4 regions of the Roseateles sp. genome follow, and region 2 is predicted to be linked to each of the others. Evidence: predicted binding sites of a transcription regulator. Region 2 holds the regulator's gene; each other region holds the start of a gene.
What was found. The regulator sigma-54, encoded in region 2, starts transcription at its own class of promoters, with help from an activator protein. The targets are predictions, from matches to a motif close to TGGCANGNAANCTGCTTT.
Positions count from the first base shown of each region.

Region 1: a site for sigma-54 is predicted at 1,481-1,498, ahead of ACQY39_RS01045 (TorF family putative porin). Genes of this name have one in related genera too.
Region 3: a site for sigma-54 is predicted at 1,379-1,396, ahead of ACQY39_RS04245 (pilin). Genes of this name have one in related genera too.
Region 4: a site for sigma-54 is predicted at 1,031-1,048, ahead of exaC (acetaldehyde dehydrogenase ExaC). Genes of this name have one in related genera too.

Region 1 is NZ_OZ253537.1:227,325-230,530, forward strand. It holds gene ACQY39_RS01035 (ammonium transporter) at 1-217, opposite strand, end outside; gene glnK (P-II family nitrogen regulator) at 288-626, opposite strand; gene ACQY39_RS01045 (TorF family putative porin) at 674-1,411, opposite strand; gene ACQY39_RS01050 (hypothetical protein) at 1,704-1,922, shown strand; gene ACQY39_RS01055 (hypothetical protein) at 2,111-2,722, opposite strand.
Region 2 is NZ_OZ253537.1:1,116,373-1,119,578, reverse strand. It holds gene lptB (LPS export ABC transporter ATP-binding protein) at 1-403, shown strand, start outside; gene ACQY39_RS04955 (RNA polymerase factor sigma-54) at 443-1,972, shown strand; gene ACQY39_RS04950 (SGNH/GDSL hydrolase family protein) at 2,163-3,176, shown strand.
Region 3 is NZ_OZ253537.1:950,525-953,730, forward strand. It holds gene ACQY39_RS04235 (MBL fold metallo-hydrolase) at 1-506, shown strand, start outside; gene ACQY39_RS04240 (pilin) at 821-1,258, shown strand; gene ACQY39_RS04245 (pilin) at 1,445-1,885, shown strand; gene ACQY39_RS04250 (ABC transporter substrate-binding protein) at 1,910-3,206, opposite strand, start outside.
Region 4 is NZ_OZ253537.1:2,808,498-2,811,703, reverse strand. It holds gene ACQY39_RS12030 (sigma-54-dependent Fis family transcriptional regulator) at 1-719, opposite strand, end outside; gene exaC (acetaldehyde dehydrogenase ExaC) at 1,165-2,685, shown strand.

The DNA of each region.
Region 1 (3,206 bases), 890 kb from region 2:
TGGGGACCAGCACCGGTGCGGCAGCAGCAGCCTCGCTGGCAGCAGCGGCCGGGGCGGGTGCTTCGGTGGGTGCCGCGACCGGCGCAGCGCTGGCCTCGGGTGCCGAGGCCATGGCGGTGGCCGCAGCCACCGGGGCCGAAGCCGCACCGTCTTGCGCCCAGGCGGCCGGTGCGAGCACCGCGGCGGCCAGGGCCAAGGTGGCGAGAAGTTTCTTGATGATCATTGCAAATCTCCTACGGATTTGGGGGTGCCTTGCTGGCGTCTTGTTGAAGTGCGCTCGGGCGTGTTCAGAGCGCGTCCTGACCGGTTTCGCCGGTGCGGATGCGCACCACCTGGTCCAACGGAGAGACAAAAATCTTGCCGTCACCGATCTTGCCGGTGCGGGCGGCGCCCTCGATGGCCTCGATCACCTGCTCCACCACGGCGTCGGCCACAGCGGCTTCGACCTTCACCTTGGGCAGAAAGTCCACCACATACTCGGCGCCGCGGTAGAGCTCGGTATGGCCTTTCTGGCGTCCGAAGCCCTTGACCTCGGTGACGGTCAGGCCCTGCACGCCAATGGCGCTGAGGGCTTCACGCACTTCGTCGAGCTTGAAGGGTTTGATGATGGCGGTGATGAGTTTCATGAGGGTCTCCGGGGTCTTGGTTTCGATCAGACGAGCGATCGTTCAGTTCAGAAGGACTTCTTGGCCGAGAGCACGAAGCCGCTCTTGCCGAGGTTCTTGGCCGAGGGGCCGCCGACGTAGGCGTCGGTGTTGGTGCCGACCAGCGCCGCGCCGAAGGCGATGCCCGCGTACTCCTTGCTCAGGGTGAGCGAGTAGTCGGTGTAGGACGCGGCCGAGTTGTGCTTGACGTTCTGGCGGCCCAGATGCGGCACCAAGGTGAAGCCGTCGCCCAGGTCCAGGGTGGCGCTCAGGTCGAGGTAGCCGCTGCCCTTGCTGTCGGCCGTGCCGAACAGATTGGTCGTGCTGTGCGAGTACTTGGCGGTGAAGACGCCGTAGCTCAGCGCGCCGTAGACCTCGGTGGTGTTGGCACTCGGGTTCAGATCATTGCTGGGGTAGATGTATCCCAGCACGCCGACATCCAGCGTCAGGCCCGCGGCGATTTCGGTCTTGTAGCCGGCGTAGACATCCAGCTCCAGCGAAGCGCCGCCGTTGTAAGGCGCATCCTTGATCCACTTGATGGTCGAAGCCCAGGTGCCGATGTAGAAACCGTTGGCTGCCGCGTAGTCCGCACCGGCTTGCAAGGCCGGCTTGACGCGGCTCTGCGAGATGCCGCGATAGCGGTAGTCCGTGGTCACGCTGGCATTGAAGCTCAGCGGGCTGGCGGCTTCCTCGGCCTGGGCGGCCAGGGGCAGCACAGCGCCGAGCGCGAGAGTGAGGGCAGCAGCTTTGGCGAACGATGTCTTCATGCGGAACTCCTGGATGTCAACAAAAGGTGGAAGAGAAAAGCGGAGAAATGCGAGCACTTGGCGGTATGCAGTGCAGCTTCCGTGCCAGCTTTGCGCCGCAGCGCTTCGCGCTCAAGGCCTCCCGGTCTAGAGCGAAACCCGCAACTGGCGCACCAACTTGGCCTGCCCAGGCCGGGCGCCGCCCGAGCTCGGCGCACCCGATTGGTGCGGAGCACGCTTTGTGTGCCTGAAAGGCGCAGCAGCCGGGCACAATCAGCCCAGGGCCTGGCCTGCAGGGGAGCACAAGCGCACCATGTCTCTGGCAATCGTTCACAGCCGCGCACTGGATGGCCTGGCGGCCGAGCCGGTCCGTGTCGAGGTGCATCTGGCCAATGGCCTGCCCTCCTTCACCCTGGTCGGCCTGGCGGAGACGGAGGTCAAGGAGTCGCGCTGTGCGCGACAATTGATCGCGAGCTTTGACTCGTTATTAATCAATGACTTACGAGTCATTTTTCGCCGAAAAACGCCCTGAAATTAGTGATCTGGCAGGATCACTGGCAATTGTTTTTCCGGTTTCAAACAATGCCCCAAGCCCGCGCCCCACAACGCTCTATCCTGCCGCATTGCGCTGCTGCAGTTTTTCATACGGGATGAAGCTAGCGAAGGGCTGACATCACGAGGACGAGCAGGCCGCGGGGAGCAGCCATGTGACCTCCGCGGTTACATCTGTCCGGCCGCTTGGATCGCGTCGTAGATGTTCTTGCCGATGTTGGTGATTGATTCGACTGCAGGGAGGGACGCTAGAAGAGCTGTGACAACCGATTTTTTCGGCTTTCCCGAAGCGATTTGCTCCTCTATCGCGTCGACCACCTCGAGCGCCGCGTCCTTGTCGTCAGAGCTCAGGGCTGCTCTTTGGATTTCCGTACGAAGACTCTGTAGATGGTTCACAACCGAGGCATTGACGGTCACGACGTTTGTTGAGTGATCGGTTGACTGATAGTTGAACCTGGCGCTGTGGCCCGTCACGTTCACCGTCAGGTTCTGAACGGCACGTTCTGCTTCGGGCAGCCCAAGCTTGCGAACCTTCATCTGGTAAGAGGCGGGGATGCCACCAAACTTCTCGTGGAAGCCAGGATCCACAACCTGAAACGTTTCCTCTGCGCCATTCGACATCCGTCGGCGCACCAGATCATCGGGCTCAATGAGAAGGCCATCGGGGACGCCGACGATGTAGATCCCGCCTCTCTGCACGCTTGCCTTTATGCCTGACCTGACTTCACCGTTCTTCTTGAGCACCTCGATCGTGTCGGTCATCATGCTGCTGAAGGCCATCGTCGTCCCCTTCGTTAGATTGAGCTCGAAGTGTCTCATCCCAATGTGCCTCGGGTGGGGCGGCCAGGTCTGCTAAAGGGCAAGCATCCGGCCGATAACTTGACCGTCCTTGAAATACGCAGCCTTCACCGTCTCTGGCCCTTCTGAACTAGGTTCAGGCCATTCTTGAAAGCTTGTCATAGATGATCACACGATGATCTAGATTAATAAAGACCGTCCGCCTGTGCCCTGGAGGGCCAGAACTTTGAAAAAAGACCGTTCACCCCGTCCAAGCCCCTGCCTAGCCCATCTCCATTTGGGCAAGCAAAACTAGATCCTGTTTTGGCTGGTCATTCATCGCGTCATGTACACGGCTGGATCCGGATGTGCCAGTCGGTCGTTTGATGCAACCTTATCGATCAAGCCAGCAGGAATACGGATCGCAATACAGCCAGGGCAGCTTCGAGCTTTTCATTTAATCGGCACTGTTGGCTTCGGATGCCTT
Region 2 (3,206 bases):
GCTGAAAGAGCCGCGCATCAAGGAACTGCTGGAAGCCCTGCTGCACGACCTCAGCATCGAAAAGCTGCGCGACAGCCCGGCGCCGGCGCTCTCGGGCGGCGAACGCCGCCGCGTCGAGATTGCCCGCGCCCTGGCCACCCAGCCGCGCTTCATCCTGCTGGACGAACCCTTTGCCGGCGTGGACCCGATCGCGGTGCTGGAGATCCAGCGCATCATCGGTTTCCTGAAGGCGCGCCAGATCGGCGTGCTGATCACCGACCACAATGTGCGCGAGACCCTGGGCATCTGCGACCGCGCCTACATCATCAGCGAGGGTTCGGTGCTGGCCGAGGGCACGCCGGACGAGATCGTCGCCAACGCCGATGTGCGCAAGGTTTATCTCGGCGAACATTTCCGCATGTGATGTGATGGCGAGCCTCCTGACAGCGCCGGGCCTGCGGCCATGAAGCAATCGCTCCAGGTTCGCCTGAGTCAGCATCTGGCGCTGACGCCGCAGCTGCAGCAGTCGATCCGTCTGCTGCAACTGTCCACCCTGGAACTGAACCAGGAAGTCGAGCAGATGCTGGCGCAGAACCCGCTGCTCGAAACCGAAGACGACTTCGCCGTCGCAGCGCCCGAACTGCCCGAGTTGCGCCAGGCCAGTGCCGCCGAAGACAGCGGCGCCGAGCGCGAACTGGGCGGCGGCGCCGAGGCCGAGGCCACGCCCGAGCTCAAGGCCGAGGACTTCGGCAACAGCGAGCGCGAGGACTGGGAGAACGGCACCGAGGGTGACGATTTCGACGGCATCCGCGAGCTGCCCAGCAACAGCGGCAGCGGCTCCGGCAGCAACGACGAAGACGGCGAGCGCAGCGAGCAGGAATCGGCCGAGATTTCCCTGCAAGAACATCTGCAGCAGCAGATGGCCGGCATGAGCTTGAGCGAATCCGACCAGCTGGCCCTGCGCCTGCTGATCGATTCCCTGAACGAGGACGGCCTGCTGGAAGACAGCCTGGAGTCGATTGCCGAGGCCTTGATCCCCGACGCGGGCGAGGACAGCGCGGCCGAACGCGAGGACCTGCTCGACCACCTGCGCATCGCCCTGAAGTGGCTGCACCATATGGACCCGGCCGGCGTCGGCGCCCGCGATCTGCCCGAGTGCCTGGTGCTGCAGCTGCGCCAGCTGCCGCGCAGCGCGCCGCAGGTGATCGCCATCATGATCTGCAAAAAGCACTTGGACCTGCTGGCCAAGCGCGACAGCCGCCGCCTGATGCTGCTGACCGGCGCCGACGAGCCCTTGCTGCGCGAGGCGCAGGCCCTGATCGTGGCGCTCGAGCCCAAGCCGGGCCGGCGCTTTGCCCACGGCCAGGCGCCGGCGGTGATTCCCGATGTGATCGTGCGCAAGGTCGGGCGCGAGCTGCGCGTCATCATCAACCCCGAGGTCGCGCCCAAGCTGCGCATCAACGAGCTCTACGCCAATGCCCTGCGCCAGACGCGCGGCGGCATCAGCAACAGCGCCCTGGGCGGCGCGCTGCAGGAGGCGCGCTGGTTCATCAAGAACATCCAGCAACGCTTCGACACCATCCTGCGTGTCTCCACTGCCATCGTCGAGCGCCAGAAAGGTTTCTTCAGCCACGGCGCCGTCGCCATGAAGCCGCTGGTGCTGCGCGAGATCGCCGACGAGCTGGGCCTGCATGAGTCGACCATCTCGCGGGTGACCACGGCCAAGTACATGGCCACGCCTTTCGGCACCTTCGAGCTCAAGTACTTCTTCGGCTCGGGCCTGTCCACCGAGGCCGGCGGCGAGGCCTCCAGCACCGCCGTGCGCGAGCTGATCAAGCAGTTCATCGCCGCCGAGAACCCGGCCAAGCCCCTGTCCGACAGCGCCCTGGCCAATATGTTGGAAGAACAAGGCATCCAGGTCGCGCGCCGTACCGTCGCCAAGTACCGCGAAGGCATGCATATTGGGACGACGACGATGCGGCGCGTGGTTTGAAGGGTGAGTGGTGAACGAGTGAACAGGTGAATGGGTGAACAACACACCACGACTCACCATTCACCTGTTCACTCGTTCACCCGTTCACCGCAGCTCACCAAACGTGAACACGCACACCGATTTCAGGTGATTCCCATTTCGAGGCATGCCATCATGCCGCCGACTTGGATCGTTACTTGAAAGGTCTGCCGTGAACACCATCCACCGCACCTCAGCTGACGCTCGCCTGCCCGCCCTGCTGATGCTCGCTGCCGGCCTGGCCTGGGCCGCACCCTCGCAGGCGCAGACTGAGGCTCAAGCCACGAGCAGCACCGCCTCCAGTTACAGCCGCGTGATCGCCTTCGGCGACAGCCTGTCAGACAACGGCAACTTCTACCGCGCCACGGGTGGCGCCGTGCCCCAGCCCGGCAACTATTTCCAGGGCCGCTTTTCCAACGGCCCGGTGGCCGTCGAGCACCTCGCCCAAGGCCTGGGCGTGAGCCTGCAAGACTACGCCTGGGGCGGCGCCCAGACCGGCTGGCTCAACGGCGCGGCGGTGGCTGCAGGCGCCCCGGCCGCCTTGCAAAACACCGGCATGCTCTCGCAGGTCGGCACCTTCCAGGCCGGGCTGGCCGGCATGGCCGCCGACAGCCAGGCGTTGTACCTGCTCTGGGGCGGCGCCAATGACTTCCAGTACCAGGGCTTCTCGCAGGCCACCGGACAAGCGGCCATCCAGAACCTCAGCAGCGCGGTCCAGACCCTCTACGGCCTGGGTGCGCGCAACTTCCTGATGCCGGGCCTGCCCGACCTGGGGCAGACGCCAGGCGGCCTCTCCTCCGGCCTGTCGGGTCAGCTGCATCTGCTGTCCCTGGGCTTCAACCTCGGCCTGAATCAAGCCATCGGCCAGCTGCGGGCCTTGCCCGGCATCGACATCCGCTATTTCGACGTCCTGGGCGCGCAGCAGGTCCTGGTCGACAACGCCGCCCAATACGGCCTGAGCAACGTCACCGAGGCCTGCTTCACCGGCTATGTCGGCCAGCCCAATGGCAGCACCTGCAGCAACCCCGACGGGTATATGTTCTGGGACCGCATCCATCCGACCGCGGTCACCCACAGCGTGCTCGGCCAGGGCATGCTGGCCGCCGTGCCGGAGCCGCAAACCCTGCTGCTGATGAGCTTGGGCCTGATGGCTGTGCTGGGCCTGAACCGCCGTCGCCGCGCCTGAGTACGGCCGAGGCGGCCAATCCTGGGACAA
Region 3 (3,206 bases), 170 kb from region 2:
ACATCTTCAACGGCGTGATCTGGCCCGATTTCACCCGCCTGCCCAGCGCGGCGCGGCCGGTGCTGAGCCTGCATGCCTTCGAGGTGGGCGATGTGCTGGACCTGGGCGGTCGGCGCATCGAGGTGCTCAGCGCCGCCCACACCGTGCCGGCCTGCGGCTTTGCCGTGGCCGGCGCCGAGGGCCACTGGGTCTTCACCGGCGACACCGGCCCCAACCCGGCGCTCTGGGCCCGGCTGGCCAAGCTGCGGGTCAGCCACCTGGTGATCGAGACCGCCTTCAGCAACGAGGAGCAGGAGTTGGCCGACCTCAGCCGGCATTTGAGCCCCGCCCGCCTCGGCGCCGAGCTGGCCCAGCTGCGCGGCTCGGTGCAGGTGCAGATCACCCATATCAAACCAGGCGAGGGCCAGGCCGTGATGGCCGAAGTCGCCGCCCTCGCTAGCGGCCACCGGATCAGCGCCTTGGCGGCGGGCATGGTGATGGAGCTGGGCGGCGCGCCGGCGGTTTGAGATCAGCCCAAGGAAAATGCAGGCCCGAGGCTGCTAGCCTTGGTTAGAACAACGGCAGCCCCTCCGGCTGCCGTTTTGCATTCCGCCGCCCCTTTGATCGGGCGGCCTCGGGATGAACTGACAAGAACTGTCACTTGGCACTTTATGTCGGCCGGATTGAGGGGGTGACTGACAAAAATTGTCAGTCGAAACCCGACAGGCGCCGCCATTCGTGCGCTTTCTCACGCAATCGGGCGGGTTCAGCCCTGGCACGACCCCTGCATTCAGGGGGTGTGTCCCTACCCCCCCGTTCACTTTTTGCAGGAGTACTCACCATGAAGCGCGTCCAACAAGGTTTCACACTGATCGAACTGATGATCGTCGTGGCGATCATCGGTATCTTGGCAGCCGTGGCGTTGCCGGCTTATCAGGATTACACAACCAAGGGCAAGATGTCTGAGGCTTCTGCTTTGGCCGCTACAGCAATCAAGAACATCAACGTTGCGTTCAATGATGGAAGTTTGAGCGCGACTACGGCCAATGCTGATTTGGGTATGGCAGCGGCAGGTTCCATCACTGGTAAGTATGTAGCTTCGGTGACTGCTGCAGGTACCAGTGCAACTGTTGGTACCGTGACCATCGTTATGCGAGGCTTCAACGACACGGCAATTGATGGCAAAAATGTCGTTTACACCGTGACATGCACCGCCGGCGCGTCATGCATCACCACGGTAGGAGGCTCCGTTCCGACCAAGTTCTATCCGAAGACTTGATAGCTTGTAAGTAAGATTTATCTGAATGAAGGGCGGTCCAAAGAGACCGCCCTTTTTCACTATTGAAGGCTTTAAATTTAATGTGAAGTTGCTTGGATTTGGTTTCAAAGAATGCTTCGTTTGCAATCAAAGTGCATTCGATTTATTTGGAACTCTCAGGGTGCATAAGGATAAAGGAGTCGTTCAATGAAATCTCGTGGTTTTGGGTTTACTTTGATCGAGATTCTTGTGGCGTTGCTGGTGCTTGGGGGGCTTGTTGCAATCTCGACACCTGTCTACCGCAGCTATGTGGATAGAGCGCGCATGAGCGAAGCAGTCTCTGTGGTGCAAACTGTTTTGCTCTCGGCTTCGGAACTATGCGGAATGAATGCCTTACGGAGCGCTACAGATGCTCAATTGGGCGTGAGTACACCTTCAGCCTTTGCAACCGCAAAGGTTGTTGCTTCTATCTCTGCCTCAGACGTGAGTGCAGATGGTCTATACGTAACGGTCACGTTGAAGAAATTTGGCGATGTTAGTGCAGGGGATACTTTGGTCATCAAAGGTTCTTGCCAGAACCGGTCAATGAATTGGACCGTCGATACCAGTAGCACTGCACCTGCCCAATTGCTACCCAAGCAAATTTAGTCAGAATTTTCTGATCGACGCTCTTTAAGCCTTGCAAATCGTTCGACTTCGAACACCGGGCCGTACAACAGCAGCTGCCATAAGTTGATCGTTGAGATCCACAAACCGCCACGCATCCCTCGTGAACGGCTGGCGGATGAAGCCCTCGACCCCCGCCTGGCAAAGATCGACTCGCATCAGGTGGTGGTGCGGCTGGTAAGGCATATAGCTCAGCAGCAGGCGGTTCAGTTGCTGGATCATGGCGTAGCGTTCCGGCCCATCGGCCAGCAGGCGCTGCTGGGCATAGAGCTTGTCATAGGCGGGCAGCTGGAAGCGGGCGTCATTGCTCTGGCCGGCGTTGGGGCCGTAGCCCATGCTCAGCAGGAAGTCCGCATCGGGCGCGCCGAGGTCCCAGACATAGCCCCAGATCATCAGCTGGCTGGCCAGGGCCTTCTTGATCAGCTCGCCAAAAGTGGCCGACTCGAACTCGATGCGCAGGCCCAGCGCGTCCATCTGCTTTTTCCACAGCTCGTCGATCAGGCGCTGGCGTGAGCTGCCGGCCGTGCCGGCGCGGCGCAGGGTCAGGCGGCTGCCGTCGGGTTGCAGGCGGTAGCCCTCGGCATCGCGCTTGTCGTAGCCGTAGAGGTCCAGCAAGGCGCGGGCGCGCGCCATGTCGTGGCGGCCCACTTCGCTGTGCAAGGCGGGGTCGTGGCCATAGACCATGGGCGGCAGCATGGACTGGGCCGGCACGGCCTGGCCTTTGTAGACGATGCGGATTTCCGCTTCGTTGTCATAGGCCAGCGTGATGGCCCGGCGCAGGGCGACGCGCTCGGCGGACAGGCCGCCGACCACCGGGTCCTCCATATTGAAAAAGCTGAAGCCGATGTCGGCACCATGGCTCCGGAAGACCTGCACGCCACGCTTGCGCAGATTGGGTGCCAGCTGCCCGCCCGGCAGGGCCAACGGAGCCACCTCGGTGGGCATCTCCAGCAGGTCGAGCTCGCCGCCATTGAAGGCCAGCCAGCGCGGTTGCGTCTCGACGATGATGCTGATCTGTATCTCGTCCAGCATGGGCAGGCGCCGCCCCTTCAGCAGCCGGGCAATGGCCTGGCTCTGGGCATCGGGCGGCACCTCGCCGGCTTCATAGATCTGCTCGCGGAAGCTGGGGTTGCGCTCCAGCACGATCTGCGAGCTGCGCCGCCAGCTCTTCAGCCGGAAGGGCCCGGTGCCGACCGGGTGGGCCAGCAGATCGGCCGCATAAGCCTCCACCACCTCGCGCGCCATGGCGCCGGTGTAGCCGGCATTGGCGAACAGGTGGACGAAGCGCGGGTCGGGCTCGGCC
Region 4 (3,206 bases), 1.7 Mb from region 2:
AGCCCCTCGGTGACCGTGTCCAGGCCTTCGGGGCGGGCATGCAGACGCAAGACCAAACCGCTGCCATGGCGAGCCTGGAACAGCTGATGCTCGATCATGCGCGCCGCCGATCGCGCCAGGCCCAGGGTGTGAGGGTGGTAGCCGCGACGGTCGCCGGAGATGTCCAGCACGCCCAGCAAGGCACCGCTGGAGTCGGCAATCGGTGCGGCCGCGCAGGTCAAGAAACCATTGCGCTCCAGAAAATGCTCGGCGCCATTGATGACCACGGGACGCCCATCCGCCAAGGCCGTGCCGATGGCATTGCTGCCCCGCCACTGTTCCAGCCAAACGGCGCCAGGCCGCAGGGCCACCCGGGCGGCTTTGTCGGCGAAACCATCATCACCCAGCGCATGCAAAAGCATGCCCTGCGGGTCGGCCAAAATGACCAAGCTGTCACTGGCCTTGACCTGTTCTGCCACGAACTCCATCACCGGCCGGGCCTGGGCCAGCAAGGCCCGCCGTTGCTCCAGCGAGCGTGCCAGCTGGGCGGCCGAGGCGTGCGGCACTCCTTGCGCACGGCCCTCGGGAGTCAGGCCGAAAGCCCGGCTGCGCAGCCAGCTGGCCTGCAGGCGCGGGTCCAGCAGGCCGTCGCCCAGCTCACCGGTTTCCAGCAACTGTCGGCGCGCCTGGCGCAAGCGGCTGGGCGCCGCCCGCAGGCTCATCAAAGCATTCGCAGTCATCTCACTTGTCTCCGTGGTCGGCCCTTGCATGGGCTCTGAATCGGACGCTGAGGCTCAAACGGAGCACGCCTTTGCGGCCTGCACCCACCGTCGCAGCGCGACCTTAACAGGCCTCCGTCCGCTGCCAAGCATTTGCACTCCTTTTGGCGACTTCCCGTCGAATTCCACGGAAGTTGTGCCAAACGACGCCCAAGACTGTGCTGTTTCGTGACAGTACGCCGTCACAGGCGTCAGCACCAGGAGGGCCGGATTCCAAACTCGCTCCCCGGCTCGTGCAGAAAAGCCGGGGCTTCCTGTACAAGCCAGGCGCCTGGCACGCTCCCTGCAAGTCATCTCACAGGTGTGCTTGCGGCGACATCCATCCGCGGATGGATCCGACGCAAGCCATGCCTTTAGAAGACAGGCCTGGAGACCAGGCCTGACCGCACAACAAATGGAGACCGACATGCTTTACGCCAGCCCCAACACCCCCGGCGCCACACTCGCCTACAAAACACAGTACGACAACTTCATCGGCGGCCGATTCGTGCCACCGGTCAAGGGGGAGTATTTTGATGTCATCACCCCCATCAGCGGCCAGGTCTACACCCGCGCAGCTCGCTCCACCGCCGAGGACATCGAGCTGGCCCTCGATGCAGCCCATGCGGCCAGCGCCCAGTGGGGCGCGACCAATGCTGCCGCCCGCGCCAACATCCTGCTCAAAATCGCCGACCGCATCGATGCCAATCTGGAACTGCTCGCCTATGCCGAGACCGTGGACAACGGCAAGCCCATCCGCGAAACCCTGAATGCCGACATTCCGCTCGCCGCTGACCATTTCCGTTACTTCGCCGGATGCCTGCGCGCACAGGAAGGCGCGCTGAGCCAGATCGACGACCACACAGTCGCCTATCACTTCCACGAGCCCCTGGGCGTGGTCGGCCAGATCATCCCCTGGAACTTCCCCATCCTGATGGCGGCCTGGAAGCTGGCACCTGCCCTGGGCGCGGGCAACTGCGTGGTGCTCAAGCCGGCGGAATCAACGCCCATCAGCATCCTGGTGCTGGCCGAGCTGATCGCCGACCTGCTGCCGCCCGGCGTGCTCAACATCGTCAACGGCTATGGCCGCGAAGCCGGCATGGCCCTGGCCACCAGCAAGCGCATCGCCAAGATCGCTTTCACCGGCTCCACCGCCACCGGCCGTGTGATCGCCCAGGCTGCGGCGACCAATCTGATTCCGGCGACGCTGGAGCTGGGCGGCAAAAGCCCGAATGTCTTCTTCGACGATGTGATGGCGCAGGACGATGCCTTCCTCGACAAAGCGATCGAAGGCCTGGTCCTGTTCGCCTTCAACCAGGGCGAGGTCTGCACCTGCCCGAGCCGGGCATTGATCCAGGAGTCGATCTACGACCGCTTCATCGAACGCGCGCTCAAACGCGTGGCCGCCATCAAGCAAGGCAGCCCGCTGGACACCGACACCATGATGGGTGCGCAGGCCTCCTCGCTGCAGATGGACAAGATCATGTCCTATCTGGAAGTGGGCAAACAGGAAGGCGCTCAGCTGCTGATCGGCGGCGGCCGCAAGCAGCTGGGCGGCGAGCTGGCCGGTGGCTATTACATCGAGCCGACGCTGTTCAAGGGCACGAACAATATGCGCGTGTTCCGGGAAGAGATCTTCGGCCCGGTGCTGGCCGTGGCCACTTTCAAGGACGAGGCCGAGGCCTTGCAGATCGCCAATGACACGCCTTACGGCCTGGGCGCTGGCGTCTGGACGCGCGACGGCAGCCGCGCCTACCGCATGGGCCGCGCCATCCAAGCCGGCCGGGTCTGGACCAATTGTTACCACGCCTACCCGGCGCACGCGGCCTTCGGCGGCTACAAGGAATCCGGCATCGGCCGCGAAACCCACAAGGCCATGTTGGACCATTACCAGCAGACCAAGAACCTGCTGGTCAGCTACTCGCCGAACGCCTTGGGCTTCTTCTGAGCCTTCAGCCTTGCTGAGCTGAAACAAGAAAGGCGGCCTTGCGGGCCGCCTTTTTTACTCATGGCCCGAGCATCGAGTTCAGGCCAGAAAGATCATTCCCACTCGATTGTCAATCCAACTCGCCCCTCCTGGGAAGTGAGCAGGTCCGCGATAGCTCGCCCGTACCGATACCGTCACCAATACCGTCCGAGCGCACCACTGGACTGACCGACGACCGCGACGCCCCGGACGCCAACGAGCCTGTCTCAATCACTGCTGGCTAGCTCTGACAGTTTGATTCTGGCCCCGTCTATGACTGACGGTATTGCCGTCTCCGTTCACCCTCCGCTCGACGGTATCGGTGACGGTACCGCATCGCGACCTCGGACTGAACCGCCCCGATTTCCGCGGCAGGCAGTTGGTTTAGGTCAGACGGTCGCGGCATGACTGACCTACAGCTCAGGGCCGCTTTGAGCCTGCAGCAATCCGGGGGCGTTCGGGCCGGCTTGCTAGGCCGGCCTTGATCAGGCGACAGGAATCGG